2 regions of the Acidovorax sp. LjRoot117 genome follow, and region 2 is predicted to be linked to the other one. Evidence: predicted binding sites of a transcription regulator. Region 2 holds the regulator's gene; the other holds the start of a gene.
What was found. The regulator FliA, encoded in region 2, starts transcription of late flagellar genes. The targets are predictions, from matches to a motif close to CTAAAGTTTNNNNNNNNNNNGCCGNTA.

Region 1: ACSQ3D_RS08655 (YjfB family protein) is a predicted target of FliA. The motif match lies at 5,161-5,187, and genes of this name have one in related genera.

The regions. Positions count from the first base shown of each region.
Region 1 is NZ_CAXUPO020000002.1:723,922-735,724, reverse strand. Features, by position in the region: gene ACSQ3D_RS08685 (YgiQ family radical SAM protein) at 1-517, opposite strand, end outside; gene ACSQ3D_RS08680 (bifunctional helix-turn-helix transcriptional regulator/GNAT family N-acetyltransferase) at 709-1,692, shown strand; gene ACSQ3D_RS08675 (GNAT family N-acetyltransferase) at 1,824-2,348, shown strand; gene ACSQ3D_RS08670 (hypothetical protein) at 2,398-2,592, opposite strand; gene ACSQ3D_RS08665 (IMPACT family protein) at 2,955-3,542, shown strand; gene ACSQ3D_RS08660 (dihydrolipoyl dehydrogenase) at 3,630-5,045, shown strand; gene ACSQ3D_RS08655 (YjfB family protein) at 5,214-5,429, shown strand; gene ACSQ3D_RS08650 (NAD(P)/FAD-dependent oxidoreductase) at 5,551-6,714, opposite strand; gene ACSQ3D_RS08645 (amidase) at 6,757-8,322, opposite strand; gene ACSQ3D_RS08640 (Bug family tripartite tricarboxylate transporter substrate binding protein) at 8,358-9,341, opposite strand; gene ACSQ3D_RS08635 (D-serine ammonia-lyase) at 9,442-10,815, opposite strand; gene ACSQ3D_RS08630 (LysR substrate-binding domain-containing protein) at 10,969-11,803, shown strand, end outside.
Region 2 is NZ_CAXUPO020000014.1:92,147-103,949, forward strand. Features, by position in the region: gene ACSQ3D_RS24535 (flagellar basal body P-ring protein FlgI) at 1-998, opposite strand, end outside; gene ACSQ3D_RS24540 (flagellar basal body L-ring protein FlgH) at 1,431-2,147, opposite strand; gene flgG (flagellar basal-body rod protein FlgG) at 2,156-2,938, opposite strand; gene flgF (flagellar basal-body rod protein FlgF) at 2,976-3,716, opposite strand; gene flgE (flagellar hook protein FlgE) at 3,776-5,056, opposite strand; gene ACSQ3D_RS24560 (flagellar hook assembly protein FlgD) at 5,104-5,763, opposite strand; gene flgC (flagellar basal body rod protein FlgC) at 5,779-6,183, opposite strand; gene flgB (flagellar basal body rod protein FlgB) at 6,227-6,688, opposite strand; gene flgA (flagellar basal body P-ring formation chaperone FlgA) at 6,927-7,730, shown strand; gene flgM (flagellar biosynthesis anti-sigma factor FlgM) at 7,824-8,144, shown strand; gene ACSQ3D_RS24585 (hypothetical protein) at 8,225-8,599, shown strand; gene ACSQ3D_RS24590 (RNA polymerase sigma factor FliA) at 8,869-9,582, opposite strand; gene ACSQ3D_RS24595 (hypothetical protein) at 9,587-10,387, opposite strand; gene flhF (flagellar biosynthesis protein FlhF) at 10,380-11,803, opposite strand, start outside.

The DNA.
Region 1 (11,803 bases), on a different contig from region 2:
TACGGCGCAGGCTGCCCTCGATGCCGCCCAGGATGATGGGCACGTCCTTGTAGGCCTCGCGGCAGCGCTGGCTGTAGACGATGGCGGCGCGGTCGGGGCGCTTGCCGCCGATGTCGCCGGGGGTGTAGGCGTCGTCGCTGCGGATCTTCCGGTCGGCGGTGTACCGGTTGATCATGGAATCCATGTTGCCCGCGGTCACGCCCCAGAACAGGTTGGGCTTGCCCAGCACCTTGAAGGGCTCGGCGCTCTGCCAATCAGGCTGGGCGATGATGCCCACGCGAAAGCCCTGGGCCTCCAGCGTGCGGCCGATGACGGACATGCCGAAGCTCGGGTGGTCGACATACGCGTCGCCGGTGACGAGGATGATGTCGCAGCTGTCCCAGCCCAGCTTGTCCATCTCGGCGCGGCTCATCGGCAAGAACGGGGCCGTGCCAAAGCGCTTGGCCCAGTACGGGCGGTAGCTGGTCAATGGCTTTGCGGCACGCGCAAAAAAGGAGACGTCGACGGGGGCGTTCATTCGGATGGGGAGCGCGGCCGGCCCATGTGCGGATGGGCCCTCGTGGGGCGCGGCTGTGGTGGGTAACCCGCGATTTTACGTGAGTGGGCACTTTTTGTCGCCCCACAAACACTTCCCCCTCGTAATGGCAGGCTTGATGAAGGCTCGGCATATACTTGCTTTTGTCAATTAATTACATGACAAAGGCAATCATGGAGACCCATACTTCCAACGCCAGCAGCTCGACCATCGACCCACCGAACGCGCCTCCTGTCGCGCCGGAGGCTGTGAAGGCCGTGCGCCGGTTCAACCGTTTCTTCACCCGCTGCGTGGGCGTGCTCGACCCGTACCTGGGCAGCGACCTGTCATTGACCGACGTGCGCGTGCTCTATGAACTGGCCCACCGCGACATGCCGGTGGCCAGCGAGCTGGCGCGCGACCTGGGCCTGGACGGCGGCTACCTGAGCCGCATCCTGCGCCGCTTCGAAGCCACGGGCTGGATCAGCCGCAGCGCCAGCACCCGGGACGCGCGCCAGAGCGTGCTGACCCTGACCGCCGCCGGGCGCGCGGCGTTCGAGCCGCTGCAGCAGCGCTCGCGCGACGAAGCCGCCGCCCTGCTCGCCCCCCTGCCCCCGGCCCGGCGCCAGGAGGTGGTGGACGCCATGCAGCGCATCGAGGCATTGCTCGCCCCGGCATCCACACCGCAAGGCCCCGCCAAGGTAGCCGTGCTGCGCGACCCTGTACCGGGCGACATGGGCTGGGTGGTGCAGCAGCATGGCGAGACCTACTGGCGCGAGTACGGCTGGGACGCCCGCTTCGAGGCCCTGGTGGCCGACATCGCCGCGCAGTTCGTGACGAAATTCCAGCCACAGTGGGAGCGCTGCTGGATCGCGGAGCTTGACGGCGAGCGCGTGGGTGCCGTGTTCGTGGTGCGCAAGTCCCCCACCGTGGCGCAGCTGCGCATGCTGATCCTGTCGCCCAAGGCCCGGGGGCTGGGCCTGGGCGCGCGCCTGACCGACGAATGCATCGCCTTTGCCCGCGCCAAGGGCTACAAGAAAATGGTGCTGTGGACCAACAGCTGCCTGGCTGCGGCGCGTGGCATCTATGCCAAACGCGGCTTCCAGTTGGCCCAGTCGGAGCCGTACGAAGGGTTTGGGCAGCAACTGGTGGGAGAGCACTGGGAACTCAAACTCTGAACCGGTGAAGCGTTCTGACGCTTCTAGCCGGTGGACAGCAGTGCCATCCGGGCTTTGGCGGCGCACGGCCGGCGTGGCGATGGCCGCGCACGCATGCCATCATGGCGTCCCACTGCCTTGCCATCGCCCCCATGACGACCGCCAGCCCCACCACCTTGATCCGACCCGTCAGCGCCGGCGATGACCTGCAGCGGCTGACCCACCTCATCCACACTGCCTACGCGCCCCATGCGGCGCGGGGCCTGCGGTACTGGGGAACCCACCAGTCGGTGGAGGACACGGCCAAGCGATTCGCATCCGGGACCGGGCTCGTGATGCTGGAGGGCGATGAATACGTCGGGACCATCACGCTGCGGCCACCCCAGCCTGCCTCCCCGGTGGCCCTGTACCGGGAGCCCGGCGTGTGGACCTTCTGCCAGTTCTGCATCTCGCCCGATGCCAAGGGTCGGGGGTACGGCGGCCAGCTGCATGCACATGCCACTGCGTTTGCACGGCAGGCGGGCGCCCAGGTCATGGGTTTGGATACCGCCCAGCCCGCATCCACGCTGATTGCGATGTACGAGTCTTGGGGCTATCGGGTGGTGGGGGAGTGCGACTGGCGGCCCTTGACCAACTACACCAGCGTGGTCATGTCACGCCAGCTGGTGGGCGGCTGAACGCCCCGCAGCGCGCCAAAAAGGCTGCAGCCGCAAAAGGCAGGCCTGCCTACCACTCGCCCGTTTCGCGCACACGCTGCGCCAGGTCCGGCACCGCGTCGTCCACCGCGGCATCGCTCATTGCCAGCGGCGGCACGGCGGCCTCTGCGCCCGCGGCGGTTGCTGCAGAGCGGGACATGAACCTGCCGAACACGTGGCTGGTCAGGGTTTCGTGCAAAGGCGCGATGAGAGGAATGGCGAACATGGCGGTTCCTTTGTGCCTTCGCTAGGCCGAGTGCCGGCAACCTGGCCGACACCACCGCTTATCGCAAGCAACGCAGAGAGATCGATGAACTGAACATGAAGCGAAGAAGGTCTTCAACACGCTTCAAAAAACGTAGCGCGAGCTTAGACCGCAGCCACAAAAATCCAGTGTAGGAACAGATGCCATCTGCGAGTGTGACCAAACGCACACTCTGAGACGCCATGTGAACAGCGCTGAAAAACAGGCGCGCGCCTGTGGCATTCGCCCCACACCCTGCCGATGCCGCACGCTCAGCCCATGCGCACAGGGCGCATCGGCCGGCGCACGGCCGGTAGCGTGACGCGCCGTAAACTCACCGCCCCATGCCCTACACACTGGCTGCGCCCGCGCACAGCGATATCACCATCAAGAAAAGCCGCTTCATCGGCTGCGTGCAGCCAATGCCCGACCGGGCCAGCGCGCAGGCGGCGGTCGACGCGTTGTGGCAGCAGCACCCCGGCGCGGCGCACATCTGCTGGGCGCTGCTGGCGGGCGGGCAGTCTGCGGCGGTGGATGACGGCGAGCCGGGCGGCACCGCCGGGCGCCCCATGCTCGACGTGCTGCGCCACCAGGACCTGGAAGGCGTGCTCGCCACCGTGGTGCGCTACTTCGGTGGCGTGAAGCTGGGCGCGGGTGGCCTGGTGCGCGCCTACACCGACGCGGTGGCGCAAGCCCTGCTCACCGCGCCCAAGGTGACGCTGCAGCGCATGGCCACGCTGCAGTGCCAGGTGCCCTACTCGCTCGAAGGGCTTCTGCGCCGCGAGATTGAGGCCGCCGGGGCCGAGCTGGGCGAGGTCGGACACGGCTCCCTGGTCACCCTGCAGCTGCGCCTGCCCGAGACGCAGGCAGCCGGCTTCGTGCGGCGCGTCAACGACATCGGTCAGGGCCGCGTCGGCTGGACCGAACCCTGAGAGCCAGAAATGCCTGTGCGCCTACACCGCACCGGCCGGGGCCTGCCGCACACTCCTCGCACCAAGGTTTGCCTAGGAGCCCACCCCATGAGCGAACCGCTCGACACCATCATCATCGGCGCCGGCACCGCCGGCCTGGCTGCCCTGCGCGAGGTGCGCAAGCGCACCAGCCGCTTCCTCATCGTCAATGACGGCCCCTGGGGCACCACGTGTGCCCGCGTGGGGTGCATGCCGTCCAAGACCCTCATCGAAGCCGCCAATGCCTTCCACCGCCGCCATGCGTTCGAAGAATTCGGGATACGCGGTGGCGATGCGCTGAGTGCCGACATCCCCGCCGTATTGCAGCGTGTGCGCGCCCTGCGCGACGACTTCGTGGCCGGCGTGATGAAAGCCACCGACAACCTGGGCCACGCCAGCATCTCGGGCCGCGCCACACTGCTGGGGCCCGGCACGGTGGACATCGACGGCAAGGTCTACCAGGCCAACAGCATCGTCATCGCCACCGGATCGCGCCCCAAGGTGCCCGAGGAATGGCTCGCCTTCGGCGACCGCATGCTGACCACCGACACGCTGTTCGAACAAGCCTCATTGGGCCCGCGGATCGCCGTGGTCGGCATGGGCGCCATCGGCGTGGAGCTGTCGCAGGCGCTGGCGCGGCTGGGCCTGCAGGTGGCCGCATTCAGCACCGGCGACACGCTGGCGGGGCTGAGCGACCCCGGCCTCAACGAAGAACTGGCCGCGCTGCTCAAGAAAGACATGGTGCTGCACACCGGCGAACCCGCCGAGCTGCGCGAAGTGGCCGGTGGCATCGAGGTCTCCAGCGGACCGAACCGGGTGGTGGTGGACCAGGTGATCGCCGCCATGGGCCGCACACCCAACATCGAACACCTGGGGCTGGAGACCCTGGGGGTGCCGCTGGACAAGCGCGGCCTGCCGCAGGTGGACCCGAAAACGCTGCAGGTCGGCAACCTGCGGGTGTTCATGCCCGGCGACGCCAACACGCAGGTTCCGCTGCTGCACGAGGCCGCGGACGAAGGCCACATCGCCGGCATGAACGCCATGGCCGACACGCCCACGCGGTTCCAGCGCCGCACCCCGCTGGCCATCGTGTTCTGCGACCCCAACATTGCCACTGTGGGCCAGCGCCTGGACGACCTCGACCCGGCCTGCACCGTGACGGGCACCGTGGGCTTTGCCGACCAGGGCCGCGCCCGGGCTGCCCTGTACAACCACGGGCGGTTGCTCGTCCACGCCGACAAGACCACGGGCCGCCTGCTGGGTGCCGAGCTGTGCGCACCCGACGGCGAGCACCTGGCCCACCTGCTGGCACTCGCCATCCATCGGGAGCTCACCGTGCAGTGCCTGCTGGGGATGCCGTTCTATCACCCCACGCTGGAGGAAGGCCTGCGCACGGCGCTGCGGGATGTGGCGCGCCAGTTGCCGGACGGATCGGCGTCCGACCTGGCCACATGCGCCGGGCTGGGCGTGCCTGCGCTCGACTGAGAGGGGCTCACAAAACTCTCAGTGCCTGCGACGCAGCGCCTGGCAAGAACCGCTTCGCTGAGTTTTGTTATCAGCTCCAAGCTGCGGGGCCAGGGTGTCACACAAGGTAACAGGCCTCAAGTCTCGGCCTGACCTGCCGATACGGAACCATTAACCCAAGGAACCGCCATGGACGTCGCACTCGCCAACAGCATCGTCAGCACCGCCACATCGCTGGCCAGTGCCAAAACGTCCGACGCCCTGAACATGGTGGTGCTGAAGAAAGCGCTGGACATACAGGCCGTGTCCGCCACCACCCTGCTGGACGCCATGCAGCAGTCCATGCCCCAGCCGGCGCTGGCCACGTCGGGCACGCTGGGCACCCAGGTCAATACCTTCGCCTGAGCGCTGGCAGCAGTCGGCCGCTGCGGGTTTTCGGCGCAATGCGGCCGGTAGGGCGCTGTGCACAGCCCGGGGCGCCCGCTGCCTGAGCTAGCGCCAAACGCGCCCGGCGCCCGGTCCTTCGCTACCGCAACCGCGCCGGCGACAGCGCTTCCGGCACCACCCCCTCACGCACCAATTCATCGCCCAGCGGCTCGCCGCGCAGCAGCTGGCACGCCAGCAGCGATGCGCCCGCCGCGCTCTGGATGCCATAGCCGCCCTGCCCTGCCAGCCAGAAGAAGCGCGGCACGTGGTTGTCCCAGCCGATCACCATGTCGCCGTCCGGCACGAACGAGCGCAAGCCCGCCCAGGTGTGCGACGGGCGGCGAATCTGGAACCGCGTCATTTCCTCGATGTGATAGATGCCGGTGGCCACGTCCAGCTCTTCGGGCACCACGTCGTGCGGGTGCGTGGGGTCGGCATTGGCGGGCGAGCCCAGCAGTTGGCCGGCGTCGGGCTTGAAGTAAAAACTCTCGTCGATACCGATCACCGCAGGCCAGCGGCTGGCGTCCATGCCCTCCGGCACGGCAATGGTGAAAGCCGTGCGGCGGCGCGGCTCCAGGCCGATGGGCGGCACGCCCGCCAGAGCGGCCACCACGTCGGCCCAGGCCCCGGCGGCATTCACGAGGGTGCGGGCCTGCAGCGTGCGGCCATCGGCCAGGGTGATGTGCCATGTCTCCCCCGCCCAGGCCAGGGCCGTGACTTCGGCGCCCGTCAGCACCTGCCCGCCGCGCTGGCGCAGGCCGCGCAGGTAGCCCTGGTGCAGGGCGTGCACATCGATGTCGGCTGCTTCGGGCTCGCTCATGCCCGCCGCCACGGCGTCGGGCTTCAGGCACGGCAGCAGCTCCATCAACGCCGCGTGGTCCACCCACTCCACATTGGGCGACGCTGCGCGGGCGTCGTCGTAAGCCTGCTGCAGCAAGTCGAGCTGCCCGGGCCCCGCGACGTACACCACACCCCGTGGCGACAGGATGGGCGTGTCGCCAAACTCGGGCGGCGGCGCGTCGTAGAACCCGCGGCTCGCGCGGGTCAGCGCCTGGATGTTGGGCGTGCCGTACGTCGCCATGTACAGCGCGGCCGACCGCCCGGTGGTGTGGTAGCCGGGCTGCGATTCGCGCTCCAGCAGCAGCACGCGGGTGGCCGCGTCCGCATCGCCTGCACCGGTGGCCGCGGCCGCCAGTTGCCAGGCCACGGAGGCACCGGCAATGCCCGCACCGATCACCACATGGTCGTATGTCACAGAGTCCATGGCCTGTCCTTCGTTGCCTTCATGGTGGTGCACTGGCGCTGGTCACACCGCCGACACCGCGGCCTGTGACGCCACCCGGTCTTCGCGCGGCAGGCTGCGGGCGTCCCTCGGGTCGGGTGCACCGGTGACGATGGAGGTCAGTGCAGGCTCGGCCCGCGTGCCCTGCAGCTTGGCCAGGTCCGGGCGCGGCCGCGCCAGCCCGGGGATGCCCTTGAACGCCTGCTCCAGCGCATGCCCCACGCCCAGCGTGTGCCGGTCGGCCCTGAAACGCCCGACGATCTGCAAGCCGAACGGCATGCCCGCATCGTCCAGCCCGCACGGCAGGCTGAGCGCGGGGTGGGTGGTGAGCGTGGTGACGTACGTCAGCGCCAGCCAGCGGTAGTAGTTGGCCTGCGGCTCGCCATTGATGTGGCTCGCGTACAGCTGTGTCCACGCAAACGGCGACACCGGCGTGGTCGGCGCCAGAATCACATCGTAGTGCTCGTACAGCTTCTGGAACCGCGCCAGGATGCGCGTCTGCTCGGCCTGGGCCCAGGCGCTGTCGAGCAGCGTCATGGTGGCGCCCAGTTCGTAGTTGGCGCGGGTGTTGGGCCCCAGGCTGGCGGGGTCGCGCTCGTACGCCTCGCGCGTGCTGGCCACGAAAGCCTCGGCACGCAGCACGTCGAAGCAGCGGTGCACGTCGCCCAGGTCCACATCGATGGCGTCGCAGTTGCCAAACAGGTGCTTCATGGCCTGCACCTTGCGGCGGAACACGGCGCGAATGCCGTCGTCCACGGCGCAGGCGCCGAAGTCTTCGGTGTACGCCACGCGCAAGCCGCCCAGGTCCACGCCTTCAGGCAGCAGAAAGCTCATCGGGTCGAGCGGGTAGGTCAGCGGGTCGCCGGCCGACAGCCCGGCTGTGGCGGCCAGCTGCAGGCAGGCCTCTTCGACCGTGCGGCCCATGGGCCCCACCACAGAGATGGGCGTGAAGGCCAGCAGCTTGCGCGAGCTGGGCACCACGCCGGGCGATGGCCGAAAACCCACCACGCCGCATTTGGCGGCCGGAATGCGCAGCGATCCACCCGTGTCCGACCCTGTGCACACGGGCAGCATGTCGCAGGCCAGCGCCGCGGCCGAGCCGCCCGAGGAGCCGCCCGCGTTCAGGTTGGGGTTGAACGGGTTGCCCGTGGCGCCCCACACCGTATTGCGCGAATTGGCGCCAGCACCCATTTCCGGGATGTTGGTCTTGCCGGTGACGATGGCGCCCGCCGCGCGCAGCCGGGCCACCAGCACGTTGTCTTCGGCCGGGATGTTGCTGCGGTAGATCTCCGAACCGTAGGTGGTCAGCAGCCCGGCCGTGGCCTCCAGGTCCTTCACACCCAGCGGCAGGCCGTGCAGCAGGCCCAGCGGCTCGCCGCGCAGCACCGCCTGCTCGGCGGCCTGGGCCTCGGTGCGGGCACGTTCGTAGCAGGTGGCGGTGATGGCGTTCACGTGCGGGTTGATCGCCTCGATGCGTTCGATGCAGGCATCGAGCAGTTCGACGGGCGATACCTCGCGGGTGCCGATGCGGTGGCGCAGCTCGTTGGCGGTCAGCTCGACCAGGGTGCTCCGGTTGCTTTGTGTGCTCATGTCAGGCTTGTGTCCTCTGCTGGTTCGCGGGTGGCTCAGTCGGCGGTGATGCTGGCGCGCTGGGCAATGGCGCGCATCAGCGGCAGCTCCTTGTCGATCAGCTCGGCCACCGCCTTGGACGAAGCATAGGCGGGTTCAAACCCCACCGCGATCATCTTGTCGCGGGTGTCCGGGTCCGACACCACCTGGGCCAGGGTCAGCTCCAGCCGCGACTTGACGGCGGGCGGCAAACCGCGCGGCGCCACCATGGCCAGCCAGGTGTCCATCTCCAGGCCCGGGTAGCCGCTCTCGGCCAGCGTCGGCACCTTGGGCAACAGGGCCGACCGCTTGCCGGCCGTGACGGCAATGGCCTTGATCTTGCCGTCCTTGAGCTGCGGCAGCGCGGCCGACACCGTATCGACCGTGAACGGGATCTGCCCGCCCATCAGGTCCGTCATGGCCGGTGCACTGCCCTTGTAGGGCACATGCTGGATCTTGAGCGCCGCCGCGTGGAAGAACATCTCGCCCGCAAACTGCGACGTGGTGCCTGCGCCGAACGAGCCATACGAATACTTGTCGGGCGCGGCCTTGACCAGCGCCACGAACTGCTTCACGTCTGCCGCGGGCACGTCCTTGTTGGCCAGCAGGATCAGGCTGGTGCGCCCGGCGATGCCGATGGGCTCGAAGCTCTTGACCGGGTCGTACGGCAGCTTGGGGCGCACCGCGGGGTTCACGGTGAAGGTGGTGCCCGAACTCATCAGCAGCGTGTAGCCATCAGGCGCCGCCTTGGCCACGGCACTGGCACCGATGGTGGTGCCCGCCCCGGCGCGGTTGTCGATGACCACGCTTTGCCCCAGCAGGTCGCCCATCTTCTTGCCGATCAGCCGGCCCAGCACGTCGGTGGCGCCACCCGGCGGAAACGGGATCACGAGCGTGATCGGCTTGGCAGGGAAAGGACCGTCCTGCGCCATGGCGGGCGCCCACGCAGCGGCCCCCAGGGCACAGATCACGGCAGACAAAAGCAGCTTCTTGCGGTTCATGGCGTTCTCTTCAAAGGTCAAGGGATTCAAGGGGTTGTCGGGACGGATTCGGTGGGGCGAGAAGGCGGAATGCCGGTGCGATGGACGGGCGTCGGCAGCGTCAGCCACGGGCCGCCAGCAGGGCCCGCCCACGCTGCACAAAACCCTGGTACTGCGCATCGGGCACCAGCAGCCCGCCCGTGGTCCACACCAGATGGGTGGCGTTGGGCAGCGCTGCGCCCACCCCCGCGCGGTGCAGCCAGGCCTGGCCCGCATCGGTGCCGGTCAACATGCCCGGGCCACTGAAACCCGCTGCCGCCGAGGGCTCGATGCGCTCGCCCAGTGCGTCCAGCACCTGCACCAGGTGGGCAAACAAGGTGTCGTCTGCCACGGTGAACACGCCCGACAGCAGCGGCCCCATCAACTGCGCCGCCAGCAGGGACGCGCGGGGCACGGCCAGGCCGTCGGCCTCAGTCTGGTTGGTGAGGCCCCAGTCGTAGACCGAGGGGTGCGCCTGGCCACCACCCGACTGCGTGGCCTGATCCGCCAGCATCTGCACCATGAAGCACGGCGACTGCACCGGCTCGGCAAAGAAACAATGCACATGCGGCCCCAGCACCTGCCGCAGGCCAAACGCAATCCCTGCAGGAGCGCCGCCCACGCCGCAAGGCAGGTACACGATGAGCGGGTGCTCGGCGTCCACCACGATGCCCTGCTCTGCCAGCTGCGCGGGCAGGTGCAGGGCCGCTGCGCTGTAGCCCAGCAGCAGCGAGAAAGATTGCTCGTCGTCGACAAAGTGGCACAGCGGGTCGCTGCCCGCCTGCGCACGGCCGGCAGCCACGGCGCGCTCGTAGTCGCCGGCATGCTCCACCACCTGCACGCCACGCTGGCGCAGGCGCTCTTTCTTCCATTCCTTGGCATCGGCCGACATGTGCACCGCGGCCCTGAAGCCCAAGGCCGACGCCACCACGCCGATGCTCAGCCCCAGGTTGCCGGTGGAGCCCACCGCCACCTGGTAGCGGCCCAGCACCGCGCGCGCCTGCGGGGTGGCCAGCGCGCGGTAGTCACCATCCGGCTGCACCAGGCCGTGCTGCAGCGCCAGCCCCTCCGCAAACTCCAGCACCTCGTGCATGCCGCCCCGGGCCTTGATCGATCCGGCCACCGGCAAACTGTGGTCCGCCTTGATGAACAACCGACCTTGGCCAGGCCCCATGCCCAAGGCTGGCTGCAGCGCTGCGGCAGGCAGCACGGCAGATTCAACGACCCCGCCCGTGCCTGCCAACTCGGGAAACACCTGCGCCAGCAAACCTTCGAAGCGATGGAACCGCGCCGCAGCCTCCCGCGTATCATTCAAACTAATGGTGCGACCCAGTGCCTGAAGGGATGCAGGCGCCTGCAACAGCCGCACCGGGTTGGTCCACAGGCAAGGCTGGGCCTGGCGCAGGTGGCTCGATAGCAGCGGATCGATTCCCTCTAGGGCTGGCGGTTCGACCATGTATTCGGTTTCGGACATAGATGTTTTGGCGGCAGTGGCACACAGTGGGCGGGCAGGTGCTTGTCGCACCCCGGGCCCACGCACTGCAGCATTCTTCGCCTGTCACTCGCTTGTCACAACGCATTTATAGTGACGAAGACATTAGCCAAAGTAATGGACATTCGACTTTCCCCCTCTCTGCTCGCGTGGCTGCGCAGCTTTGATGCGGCCGCCCGACACGGCAGCTTTACCAAGGCGGCGGCAGAGCTGTGCATCACCCAGGGCGCGGTGAGCCAGCAGGTCAAGCAGCTCGAAGACTGGCTGCGCCGCCCGCTGTTCCTTCGCACCCCGCGCGCCCTGGTGCCCACGCCCGAGGGCCAATGGCTGGCCGTGGTGCTGCGCGAGAGCTTCACCGCCATCGAAAGCACCCTGGCCCAGATGCGCCAGCCGCCCGAGTCCGCCACTGCCACCCTCAGCTGCTCGCCGTCGTTCGCCATGAGCTGGCTCACGCCCCGGCTGGGCGAGTTCTTTCGGCAGTACCCGAGCCTGGGCCTGCGCGTTTTCGGGGAGTTCCACACGCTGGACCGCACCCGCATGGTGCGAGACGGCATCGAGGCTGCCGTGCGCTTCGACCTGGGCGGCTACCGCGATCTGAGCGCCACCGTGTTTCTGGACGAATGGCTCATCCCGGTGGCCAGCCCCGCCTTCCTGGCCCGCCACCCGCCCATCACTACGCCAGGTGATCTGCAAGGCGACTGGCTGCTGCACGACGGCAGCGCTTGGGACGGCGCGGACACGTACGAGGAATGGCAGCACTGGTTCACCCAAGTGGGCACCACGCCGCCGTCCTGGGCGGGCGGGCAGCAGTTCAACCTGTCGCAACTGGCGCTGGGCGCGGCCCTGGCAGGCCAGGGCATCGCCATGGGCCGCGCAGCGCTGGTGCTGCAGGACGTGAAGGCCGGGCGCCTGGTGCCTGTCTTGGCGCACAGCGTGTTGTCGCGTGCGGCGT
Region 2 (11,803 bases):
TTGCCCGGCTCCTGGTTGATGCGGATGTCGCTTTGCTGCGCCACCACGGTCTGCCCTTGCGAGAGCGGGTTGGGCTGGCTGATGACGGGCGTGGAGCTGATGGTGATCGACAGGTTGCCGTGCGCGATGGCGCAGGGGCCCAGGGTGACCGCCTGGTTGAGCACCACGGAGCCGGTGCGGGCATTGATGACCACCTTGGCGGCCGGTGTCATGGCTTCGAGCTGCAGCTCTTCGAGGTCGGCGATGAAGCCGACGCGGGCGCCCGGGTCGATGGGGGCGCGCACCTGCACCGTGCGGCCGTCCAGCGCCGTGGCCAGGCCGTTGCCCAGCTTGGTGTTGATGGCCTGCGCCACGCGGCGGGCCACCTGGAAGTCGGAGGCGTTGAGCCCCAGGTTGATGGTGGCACCCTCGTTCAGCGGCGTGGGCACCGCCCGCTCGACCTGCGCGCCCTGCGGCACGCGGCCGGCGCTCAGGTGGTTGATCTGGACCTTGCTGCCGCCGGCGGAGGCGCCTGCGCCACCGACGACCACGTTGCCCTGGGCCAGCGCGTAGATCTCGCCGTCGGCACCGCGCAGGGGCGTGACGATCAGCGTGCCGCCCTTGAGCGACTTGGCGTTGCCCATGGAAGACACGTTGATGTCGATCATCTGCCCGGGCTGCGCAAACGCGGGCAGCTGCGCCGTGACGATCACCGCCGCCACGTTCTTGAGCTGCAGTTGATTGGCCGAGCCGGGCGGCAGACTGATGCCCATCTGCTGCAGGTAGTTCGACATCGCCTGCGTGGTGTAGGGCATCTGCGTGGTCTGGTCGCCGGTGCCGTCCAGGCCCACGATCAGGCCGTAGCCCGTCAACTGGTTGCTGCGCACGCCTTGCACCGCGGCCACTTCCTTGATGCGCAGCGCATGGGCGGGCAGCGCCACACCAGCAGCCACAAAGGCCAGCAGCAGCCACAGCGCGCGCGCAGAGCGTGGCAGGAGGGAATGGGACAAGGCTTTCATGGCATCGATTGTGGTCGGCCCCGCCAGGAACTAAAACCCAAAAAGAAGCAGGTTCACCGGCTTATTGCGTGCGTTCCCGGATGGGTGGGGAACGGCCAGCGGCGCGCGGAAATCCAGGCAGGCGCCGGTGCCGCACGAGGGAGGTGGATATGAATAAAAATAGCCTCTGCCGCTTGATGGATAAGCGCCAGTAGCTATGAATTGTGTAGCAATGATGGAGTGGGAGCGCTACAGCGCCCAGACGTACGAAGTCTCCATGCCCCCGGTATTGGAGCCCGGGCGCGTCCAGAAACAACGCTCGTAAAAACTGGCGCGCCCCAGGCGAGGGCCGCCGCGCAAGGGCCGCCCCGCCGCGCTGGCGGCGTCCCCCTCCCGGAGCGCGCAGCGCGTAGAGAGAGGGGGAAGGCGCGCAGCGCCTCAGGGGGTGAAACTCTAGAACGGCGTGATGGTATTGAAGATCCGGTTCATCCACCCCATGGCCTGGGCTTCGTTCTGCGCCCCGCGGCCGCGCGACTCGACGCGCACGTTGGCCACCTGGGTCGAGTTCACGATGCTGCCGGGCTGCAGGGCGCGCGGATCGATGGTGCCGGAGAAGCGCAGCACATCCACGTTCTGGTTCACGCCGATCTGCTTTTCGCCCGTCACGACCAGGTGGCCGTTGGGCAGCACGTCCACCACGGTGGCGGTGATCGAGCCGGTGAAGGTGTTGGCGCTTTCCGTGCCGCCCTTTCCGGAGAAGGTGTTCTCCGAGCCCGCGCCCAGCGTGGTCACGTCGCTGAGCGACTTCTTCACGAAGGGCAGGTTGGTGATGCCGGCCTTGGCTTCGGAGGTGCGGTCCACCGTGGACGACGACTTCTGGCTGGCCGTCACGTTCTCCACGATCATGATCGTCACGTTGTCGCCCACCAGGCGCGCGCGGCGGTCTTCGAACGCAGGCCGGTAGCTGGCGTTGTGGAACAGGCTGCCGGTCACCGGCGCTGGTGTGCGCTGCACTGCGGCGATGGGCGGCGGCGTGGTGGGCAGGATGTCCACAGGCGGGGGCGGCGACATGGTGGCGCAGCCGGTGAGCACCAGCGCACCGAGGGCGGCGGGCAGGGCGAGAAGGCGGTTGAACTGCAGCATGGCAAAGGCTCCTGTCGTCATCTTCATCTTCATCGTCACAGCTGTGCGAGCTTGGCCAGCATCTGGTCGGAGGTCTGGATGGCCTTGGAATTCATTTCGTAGGCGCGCTGGGTCTGGATCATGGTCACCAGTTCTTCCACCACGTTCACGTTGGAGGCTTCCAGAAAGCCCTGCTTCAGGATGCCCAGGCCGTTGGTGCCGGGCGTGCCCTGCTGGGGCTGGCCCGAGGCGGCGGATTCCTTGAACAGGTTCTGGCCGATGGGCTCCAGGCCTGCCGGGTTGATGAATGCGGCCATCGCCAGGTTGCCCAGGGGCTGGGGCTGGGTGTTGCCCTGCACGGTGGCGGACACCACGCCGTCGGCGCTGATGGTGATGCTGGTGGCGTTGGCGGGCACGGTGATGCCGTTGGCCACGGGCAGGCCGCTGGAGGTGACCATGCGGCCCTGCGCATCGACCTGGAACGAGCCGTCGCGGGTGTAGCCGATGGTGCCGTCGGGCATGGTCACTTCGAAGAAGCCGTTGCCGTTGATGGCCACGTCCAGGTTGTTCTTCGACTCCTGCAGGCTGCCCTGCACGAAGTTGCGGCTGGTGGCCACCGTGCGCACGCCCAGGCCCAGGTGCAGGCCGGTGGGCAGCTGGTTCTGCTCGGTGGTGGCGGCGCCCACCTGGCGCAGGTTCTGGTAGATCAGGTCTTCGAACACCGCGTTGTTGCGCTTGTAGCCGGTGGTGGAGACGTTGGCCAGGTTGTGCGAGATGACGTCGAGCTGGGTCTGCTGGGCAGACATGCCGGTCTTGGCGATCCAGAGGGAGTTGATCATGGTGCTTCCTTATGGCGTGGCGGCGGTCAGAGCCGCTTCAGCCGTTCATGCTCAGCAACTGGCTGGCGGTCTTGTCGTTGGCCTCGGCGGTCTGCAAGAGGCGCATCTGCTGCTCGAACTGGCGCGATGCGGCAATCATTCCGACCATGCTCTCCACCGGGTTCACGTTGGAGCCTTCGAGCGCGCCGGACAGCATGCGGGCATTGGCGTCGTTGGGCAGGGGGTCGCCCGACGCGGCGCGAAACAGCCCGTCGTCGCCGCGCTTGAGCGGGTCTTCCTCCGTGGGCGTGGCCAGCTTCAGGCGGCCGATGTTCTGCGCGGCCTGGCCTGCGATCTTGGCGGTGATGGTGCCGTCGCTGCCCAGCGAGACATCGGCCCCGGGTGGCACGTCGATGGGCGCGCCGCCGTCGGACAGCACGGGCAGCCCGGTGGGCGTGAGCAGCTGGCCCGTGGCCGAGACTTCGAAGCTGCCCGCGCGGGTGTAGGCCTCGGTGCCGTCCAGACCCTGCACCGCGAACCAGGCGTTGCCGGCGGCCATGGCATCGAGGTTGCGGCCCGTGCGCTGCACCGGGCCGGGGGTGTTCACGTAGCCCGAGGTGGCTTCGAGCGCGAAGACGCGGGTCTTGGAGCCGTCGCCCTGCATGGGCACCGAGCGGAAGGTGGACATCTCCGCGCGAAAACCCTGCGTGGACGCGTTGGCCAGGTTGTTGGACAGCACGGCCTGCCGGTGGGCGGCCGCGTTGGCGCCTGTCATCGAGGTGTAGATGATGCGGTCCATAGGTGCTTTCCGAAGTCCAGTGCAGGGTCAGTGGCGGGTGATCAGGTCGATCAGGTCGATCAGCGCAAATTCACCAGGGTGGACATCACCTGGTCTTGCGTCTTGATCGTCTGTGCGTTGGCCTGGTAGGCCCGCTGCGCGGTCATCATGTTCACGAGCTCTGCGGTCAGGTCGACGTTGGAGTCTTCCAGGGCCCCCGAGCGCAGCGAGCCGAAGTTGCCGTCGGTCGCGGTGCCCGCCACCGGCTGGCCGGATTCGAACGTGGCCACCCAGTTGTTGCCGCCCACCGAGGCCAGGCCCTGCGTGTTGCGGAAGCTCGACAGGGCGACCTGGCCTTCGGCACGGGTCACGCCGTTGGAGTAACGGGTCATGATCATCCCGTTGTTCTCGATATTGATGCCGGTGAGCTCGCCCGTGGTGTAGCCGTCCTGGCTGAGGTTGGACACCGCGAACTTGTTGCCGCTCTGGGACACCTTGTCGAGGCCCACGTCCACGGTGAAGGTGGGGAGGTTGTTGGGGTTCGGTGGCGTGGGGTTGACGGTCAGCGGCAGCGAGAAGCCGGTGGCGGGCGGCGTGGCGGCAGGGCCGGTGATGGCGCCGTTGTTGTCGAACGTGATCTGGCCGATCGGCGTGGCCACCACCGGCGGCACGGCCGTGGGGTCGTCGAGCGCGTCGTACACGTCCCAGGTGTTGTCGGTCGCGGTCTTCTGGAAGTACAGGTTGACCGGCTTGGGCACGCCCTGGCTGTCGAACACGTTGATCGACGTGCCGTAGGTGGCGCGCGGCGTGGCCGGAACGGGCGGCGTGGCGGCCGGGTCGCCGGCAGCGTCGGTGGCGGTGGCCGGCAGGTTGAACGCGGCGGTGATCTTGGTGGTCTGCTTGGCCGGGATCGGCTCGGCCGTGGGGAAGACCATCGGGATCGGGTCGGTGCCCGACCGCAGGCCCGTGGTCGGGTCCACCGGGTAGCCCATCACCTTGGCGTTGTCGTTGGTGATCATGTTGCCTTCCTTGTCCAGCTTGAAGTTGCCGGAGCGGGTGTAGGCAGGCGTGCCATCGGGCATGGTCAGCGTGAAGAAGCCGTTGCCGTTGATGGCTACATCGAGGCTGTTGCCGGTGATCGTGAGGTTGCCCTGCGTGAACTGTTGCGACACCGCGGCGACTTCCACACCGATGCCGGCGTTGGTGCCACCGGCCGAGCCGATCGCCGACGCGACCATCTCGGCGAACTCGGCCCGCGAGGCCTTGAAGCCCACGGTGTTGGAGTTGGCGATGTTGTGCCCGATGACATCGAGGTTTTTGCTGGCGGCGTTCAAGCCCGACAGGCCTTGCTGGAAACTCATGGTGTTCTCCTATGGACGCGAAGAAAAAGAGGGGGGACGGGCCGGCGTTACACCAGGGCCTTGATCTGGCTGTAGCTGATGGACTTGCCGTTGGCCAGGGTCAGCATGAGCTGGCCGTCCTCGGCGCCCGCAGCCGTGACCTTGGACAGCGCCAGCGGCGTGCTCGACAGCTTGGCCGAGCCATTGACGGCGCTGACGCGGAACTGCAGCGCGTCGGTTGCGCCGGTGTACTTGCTGGCGTCCCACTCGAAGGTGTGGCGGCCTGCGCCCTTGGCGCCCAGGTCGATCGTGTCCACCACCTGGCCACCGGCGGTGGTGACCTCGATCTTCACGTTCGTGGCGGCCGAGGGCAGCTCGAAGCCGCCCTTGCCGACCTTGTCGGCCACGGCGATGGTCGAGCCCTCGGTCATCACGTTGCGGCCGATGAGCGTGGTGCCCTGCATGACCTGCAGCGAGTTGAACTGCTCGGACATGCTCTGCATGGTCTGGTTGAGCTGCTGGATGCCGGTGACGGTGTTGATCTGCGCGATCTGCGACGTCATCTGGGCGTTGTCCAGCGGGTTCATCGGGTCCTGGTTGTTCAGCTGCGCGACGAGCAGCTTGAGGAACCGGTCCTGCGCGGCCGCCGGGTCGGTGGCGGCGTTCGCCTTGGTGCCGCCGGTCGCGTCGGTGACCGTGGGTGCGCTGGTGGTGGAGTTGAGGATCATGGTGGCGTCCTAGGGTTACTGGCCCATCTGCAGGGTCTTGAGGAGCAGCGACTTGGCCGTGTTCATGACCTCGACGTTGTTCTGGTAGGAGCGGGAGGCGGAGATCATGTTGACCATCTCCTCCACGGCGTTGACGTTCGAGTGCGTGACGTAGCCCTGCTCGTCGGCGGACGGGTGGCTCGGGTCGTGCACCTTGCGGCCAGGGGTGTTGCTTTCGTTGATGCCCGTCACGCGCACGCCGGCCGAGCTGTCCGCGCCCATGGGCTCGGTCTGGAACATCACCTGGCGGGCCTTGTAGGCCTTGCCGTCGGGGCCGGCCACCGCATCGACGTTGGCCAGGTTGCTGGCCACCACGTTGAGCCGCTGCGACTGCGCACTGACGGCGCTGCCCGACACATTGAAGATGGAGAACATGGACATGGGGTGACTCGCTTTCTGCGCTCGGTGCGGGGGGGGCGTCTGCTTATTGGCCCTGGATGGCGCTGAGCATGGTTTTGGCGTTGCCGTTGATGAACCGCAGCGTGGCTTCGTAGCGCACGGCGTTGTCGACGAAGTTGGCGCGTTCGCGGTCCAGGTCGACCGTGTTGTTGTCCAGCGCGGGCTGGGTCTGCACCGCATAGCCCAGCGTGCCTTTGGCGCCCAGCTCGCCGCTCATGCGGCTGGTGGGCAGGGGCATGTGGCGCGCGTCGGTGGTGCCGGCGGTACCCACGGAACCCGCGGTGAGCCGGGTGGTGAAGCCCGAGCCGGTGCCCGTGCTGCTCTCGCCCGTGGCTTCTTTCAGCGCTTCGCTGAACTTGAAGTCGCGCGCCACGTAGCCGGGGGTGTCCGAATTCGCAATGTTGCTGGCGATGGCACGCTGGCGCTCGGAACGCAGGATCAGTGCGTTGCCGTGGAAGTCCAGCCGGTTGGTCATCTTGTCGAGCATGTTTGCCTCGGGCCCTGGAGTGCAAAGACGCCGGTCCAGGGGGTTTTCCGGCGTGGCTCGATTGTGGAGAGCGTGGGCTTTTTCTAAAGCGCGAAGAACGCGGAAATGGGCGCGCAGTTTCGGGTTTTGCACCGGCCGGGCCTGCCTATAGTTCCAGTCGTGAAATAGTCTTTGCCGCCTTCTGCGGGAAGACCCGTGAAGACTCGCGAAGACCCCCCGCGATGCCCAGGAGGCCCCCATGCCATCGACACCGTCCCCCCGCTTCCCCTCCCTTTCATTCGCCGCCCTGCACCCGGTGCCGGCACGGCCTGCGCGCTCCGCCCTGCGGGGCGCCGTGGCCGCTGCGGTGCTGCTGGGCGCGGCGCTGTGCTCCGTGGGCTCGGCCCGCGCCCAGGCGGCGGCAGATCCTGCGGCGGACCTGGGGCCGCTGACCCAGCGCTGGCTGGACGATGCCCTCACGCGCAACCAGCCCGCCGGCTTGCCGCTGCGCATGGAAGTGAGCGTGGGCTCGCTGGATTCCCGGCTGCGGCTGGCGCCCTGTGCGCGGGTCGAGCCCTATCTGCCGGTGGGCTCGCGCCTGTGGGGGCGCACGCGCCTGGGGCTGCGGTGCGTGGAAGGCCAGACGGCCTGGAACGTGTATCTTCCGGTTACAGTCAAGGCCTTCGGTCCCGCGTGGGTGCTGACCAGCGCCGTGGCGCCGGGCGCCGTCCTGACCGCTGCCGACGCGACCGAGGCGGAAGTGGACTGGGCGGCGGAGACCGCCCCGGTCATGGCCAACCCGGACCTGTGGGTGGGGCAGATTGCGGCGCGCCAGCTGGTGCCCGGGCAGGCGCTGCGCCAGAGCATGGTGCGTGCCCCCAACCTGTTTCGCGCAGGCGCCCAGGTGAAGGTGGTGGCCCAGGGGCCGGGTTATGCGGTCACGTCCGCGGGCCAGGCGATGTCGGCGGGGTCGGTGGGGCAGATTGTCCGTATCCGCATGGACAATGGCCGAATAGTCAGTGGCACCGTGAGCGAAAACGGGACAATCGATGTCACTCTTTGATGACCGGACCGCGATAAATCGCTAAAGTCCCCGCCAAATGGGTCGAAAACATTGCTACTGTGCCCCACATCGAACGGGGTGGTGGAGAGAGCGATGAAGATTGGTCAAAAACCGGAACTCCCGGGCGGGTTGCCGCAGACAGGGCTTGCCAAGCAAGCCAAGCCGCCGGCAACCGCTGCGGAAGGAGCCACGAAAGACGCACTGACGGCGTCGGCCGTCGGCGTGCCTGTCACGGTGTCGACCGCGGCCCGTGCCCTCGACCAGACGGCCCGCACCACGGCCGATTTCGATGCCAGCAAGGTGAAGGCCGTGCGCACGGCGATCGAAAAAGGCACGTTCTCGGTGGATGCCGAAGCCATTGCCGACAAGATGCTCTCCAACGCCCAGGAGATCCTGTCCCGCTCGCGCGGTTGAACCCCACCACGAACGCCGGGGTTCAACGAGCGCACTGAACATCACTTGGCATACCAGCACGGTTCATCGCACAATGCGCCATGTCGCTGGAAGAATCCCTCTCGGCTGTTGAACAGCTGATCGAAAAAGTCTCCGCCGCGCTCCTGGCGGCAGATCCCCAAACCCTGGAAAAGCACAGCATCGCCCTGCGGGACGCAGCGGCGCAGTTCACCTATGCGCTGGAGCAGTCCGCGCAGCGCGGCCTGCCCCTGCCTGCACAATTGAAAAAACGGGTGGACGCCATCAGCGACAGGCTGGCCAACCACCGCGACGGCCTCGCGCGCCTGTCCGCCAACGCCGACCGCCAGGTCGCCAGCATGATCCCCCAGGCCGGCACCCCCGCCACCTACGGCGACGGCCGCGCCGCCCAGCCCGGCAAGGCTGGCGTGGCACGCATCTACAAATCCGCGGGTTGAGTCGAGCCGTAACTCAAACAAGATAGCTGCCCGCGCTTGCTGCGCCTGCGTTTGAACGGAAAATTCGGCTGAATCCAACGCCAGCCGAGCGCCAGCAGCTATTTTATCGATAGCAAACCGGTGTCCAGTACGTGGGAGTTCGGCGTTGCGCAATGCCCGTAGATGCGGTCGCAGCCCAAATACCAGTGCCACCGTGGATCTGGCTCCGCCAGTCCAGGGGTAGCGTCCCCCTCAGGGGGGAAGCGGCGCAGCCGCTCAGGGGGGAGCGGCTAGTGCGCCCTCATCTTCGCCCGCAGCCGGGCGATGGACTGGCTGTGCAGCTGGCACACCCGTGACTCGGTCACGCCCAGCACGGCCGCGATCTCCTTGAGATTCATGTCGTGCTCGTAGTACATGCCCATGATGTGCTGCTCGCGCTCGGGCAGGCTCTTGATGGCGTTGACCAGGGACACCTTGAGCCGCTGGTCGCGCAGCATCTCCATGGGGTCGGCGTCGCCGTCCGCCACGTGGCGGTCGAGGAAACCGTCGTCGTCCTCGTTGTGGGTCATGTCCTCCAGGTACACCAGCTGGGTGCCCCGGACCTTGCCCAGCAGGGTCTGGTACTCGGGCAGTTCCATGCCCATTTCGTCGGCGATCTCGGATTCGAGCGGGCTGCGGCCGAGCTTTTGCTCCAGGCGGTGCACCGCGTGCTCGATGTCTTTCTGGCTCTTGCGCGAGCTGCGGCTCATCCAGTCGCCCTCGCGCAGCTCGTCGAGCATGGCGCCGCGGATGCGCTGGGTGGCAAAGGTCTCGAACTGCACGCCCTGCGCCACCTCGTAGCGCGACAGCGCCTCCGCCAGGCCCATCATGCCGACCTGGATCAGGTCGTCCAGCTCCACATTGGGGGGCAGCTTGGCGATCATGTGGTGCGCGATCCTGCGAACCAGCGGAACATGCTGGCGGATCATCGCGTCACGATCGAGCTGGCCTTTGGCGGTGTACATCTGATCAGTGGCTCCGAGCAAAGAAATGCGCAGGCATGCCTGTCGGATTGTGGTGCGGGAGCGCGGTCATCGATTCACTGATAGTGCCCGCATTTTCCAGCAGTTGCAAGGCCAGGCGCTGCAGGTCCTGCGGGCTTTGCGTGGCGATGGTCGTGGTGCGCACGGGGCCGCACAGGTGCTGTTCGGCGCACTCCTGCAGGGTCTGCAGGGCGCCCTGGGTCTTTCTGCGCTCGGCGGCGGTGTTGCCGTGCAGCAGGCCGGCCACCATGCAGGGCAGGCCGGTGTGCACCGCAATCTGCTTGAGGCTCTTGTAGCTCTTGAGCACGCCCGCGGCATCGTTGCCCATCACGACGAGCGGAATGGTCGCCGTGTGCGTGAGCAATGGGCCGAGCGTGGACGCGGGCGCGTGCAGCACCATCAGGCCATACGTCCTGAAGTACGGCAGCAGGCCGTGCAGCGGCGCGGTCTCGTTGGCCTGGGCGCGGCGGGCCGCGAGCTGCAGGCCCTTGGCGGCCGGTATCACGGCCAGCGACGAGGCCGCGGCGCCCATGTTCAGGTGCGCGCCGTCGTTCCACGGCGCCTGTTGCAGCAGGTGCAGCAAGCCGGGGCTGTCGTCGGTCTCGTGCGCGGTGCCGTCCAGCACCACGACCTGGTGGCCCAGGCGCTGCAGGATGGCGCAGACCTGCCACAGGGCTTCGAGGCCCGTGCCGGCGTTGTCCTGGCTGGCGACCGCCACCACGCGCAGTTCGGACTGCGGCGTGAAGCTGTGCAGGCTTGCGCCCTGGTGGAATCCGATATCAAGCATCGACCAGCCCTCGCTCGTTGATGCCGTCTGGCGAGTGCGAGAAGAAGAAGTTCAGGTCGCTGGCCTTGGGGTCGAACGCCGACTTCACCGGTGCGCGCATCGAGGTGTTGATGAGCTTGTGGGCATCGGCGCGCTCCCAGTCCTCGGGCACGCGCTGGCCGTTGGTCACGCCGCGCAGCACCATCTGGTGGCGGATGAGCGCGTCGATCGCGGGGCCGAGTTTGACGGCTTCGTCCACCTTGGACAGGATGGCCTGCTGCGAGCCGTCGGTCTTGAAGGCGGTGAGCACGTCGTCCAGCGTGTCGCCATGGCAGCCGGCGTTGAGCACCAGCAGGCGGTTGACGTGCGGCAGGTCCAGCACGTCGAGCATGTCGCGCTTGCGCGGGTCGCGCGGGGCGACGCCGGTGGTGTCGATGAGCACCATCTTCTTGCCCGACAGCAGGCCCAGCAGGTCCTGCAGCGCGGCGCGGTCGTGGGCCAGGTGGGCCACGATGCCCAGCATGCGGCCGTAGGTGCGCAGCTGTTCGTGGGCGCCCACGCGGTAGGTGTCCAGCGTGATCAGGCCGACGCTGCCGGGGCCGTGGATGCGGGCGCACATGGCCGCGAGCTTGGCGGTGGTGGTGGTCTTGCCCACGCCGGTGGAGCCCACCAGCGCGAAGATGCCGCCCTGCTCGTACAGCGGGGTCTCGGCCAGGTCGGTCTTGAGGTTGCGCTCCAGCACTTCCATCAGCCAGCGCACCGATTCGGCGGCCGACAGCTCTTCGGGCATGCGCTCCAGCACGGCGCGGGCCAGCGAGGGCGAGTAGCCGGCGCGGATCATCTTGAGCATCAGGTTGGACTGGATGGGGTTCTGGCGCGCCTGCCCCAGCCACGCCAGCGTGTTGAAGCGGTCTTCGATCAGCTCCTTCATCGCGTGCAGCTCGGTCATCACGCTTTGCTGGTTGGCGGCGGACTGCACGGCGTGGCTCACGGCGGGCTCGGGGCGGCGGCGGGGCTGCTCGGGCGGCAGGTCCATGGGGATGCTGCGTAGCGGGTTGTGGCGCGCCACGGCCGGTGCGCTGCTGATGCGCTCGCGCTCGGGCGCTTCGTCACGGCTGCGCTCGGACAGGGTGGGCGGGTCCGACGGGCCGTTCAGCGCTTCGTGGCGGCGGCGCAGCATGCGTTCGCGCACATAGTCCTGGAAGGACAGCGTGCTCATCGCGAGCTGCTCGGTGTCTTCTTCGACGGGGTTGCGGTTCATGGCCGACAGCGCGGACAGGGTGGCCTGGCTGTGGCTTGCGCCCTGGCTGGCGCGCTGCGGTGCGCTGCGGGGGGGCGTGGGCGCCAGCAGGGGCGGGTTGGAGGACGGCGACGCGCCGCCGCCCGCACCGCTGCCATCCAGGGCCGAGAGCGTGTCCTCGGCCGTGGCCACCACCT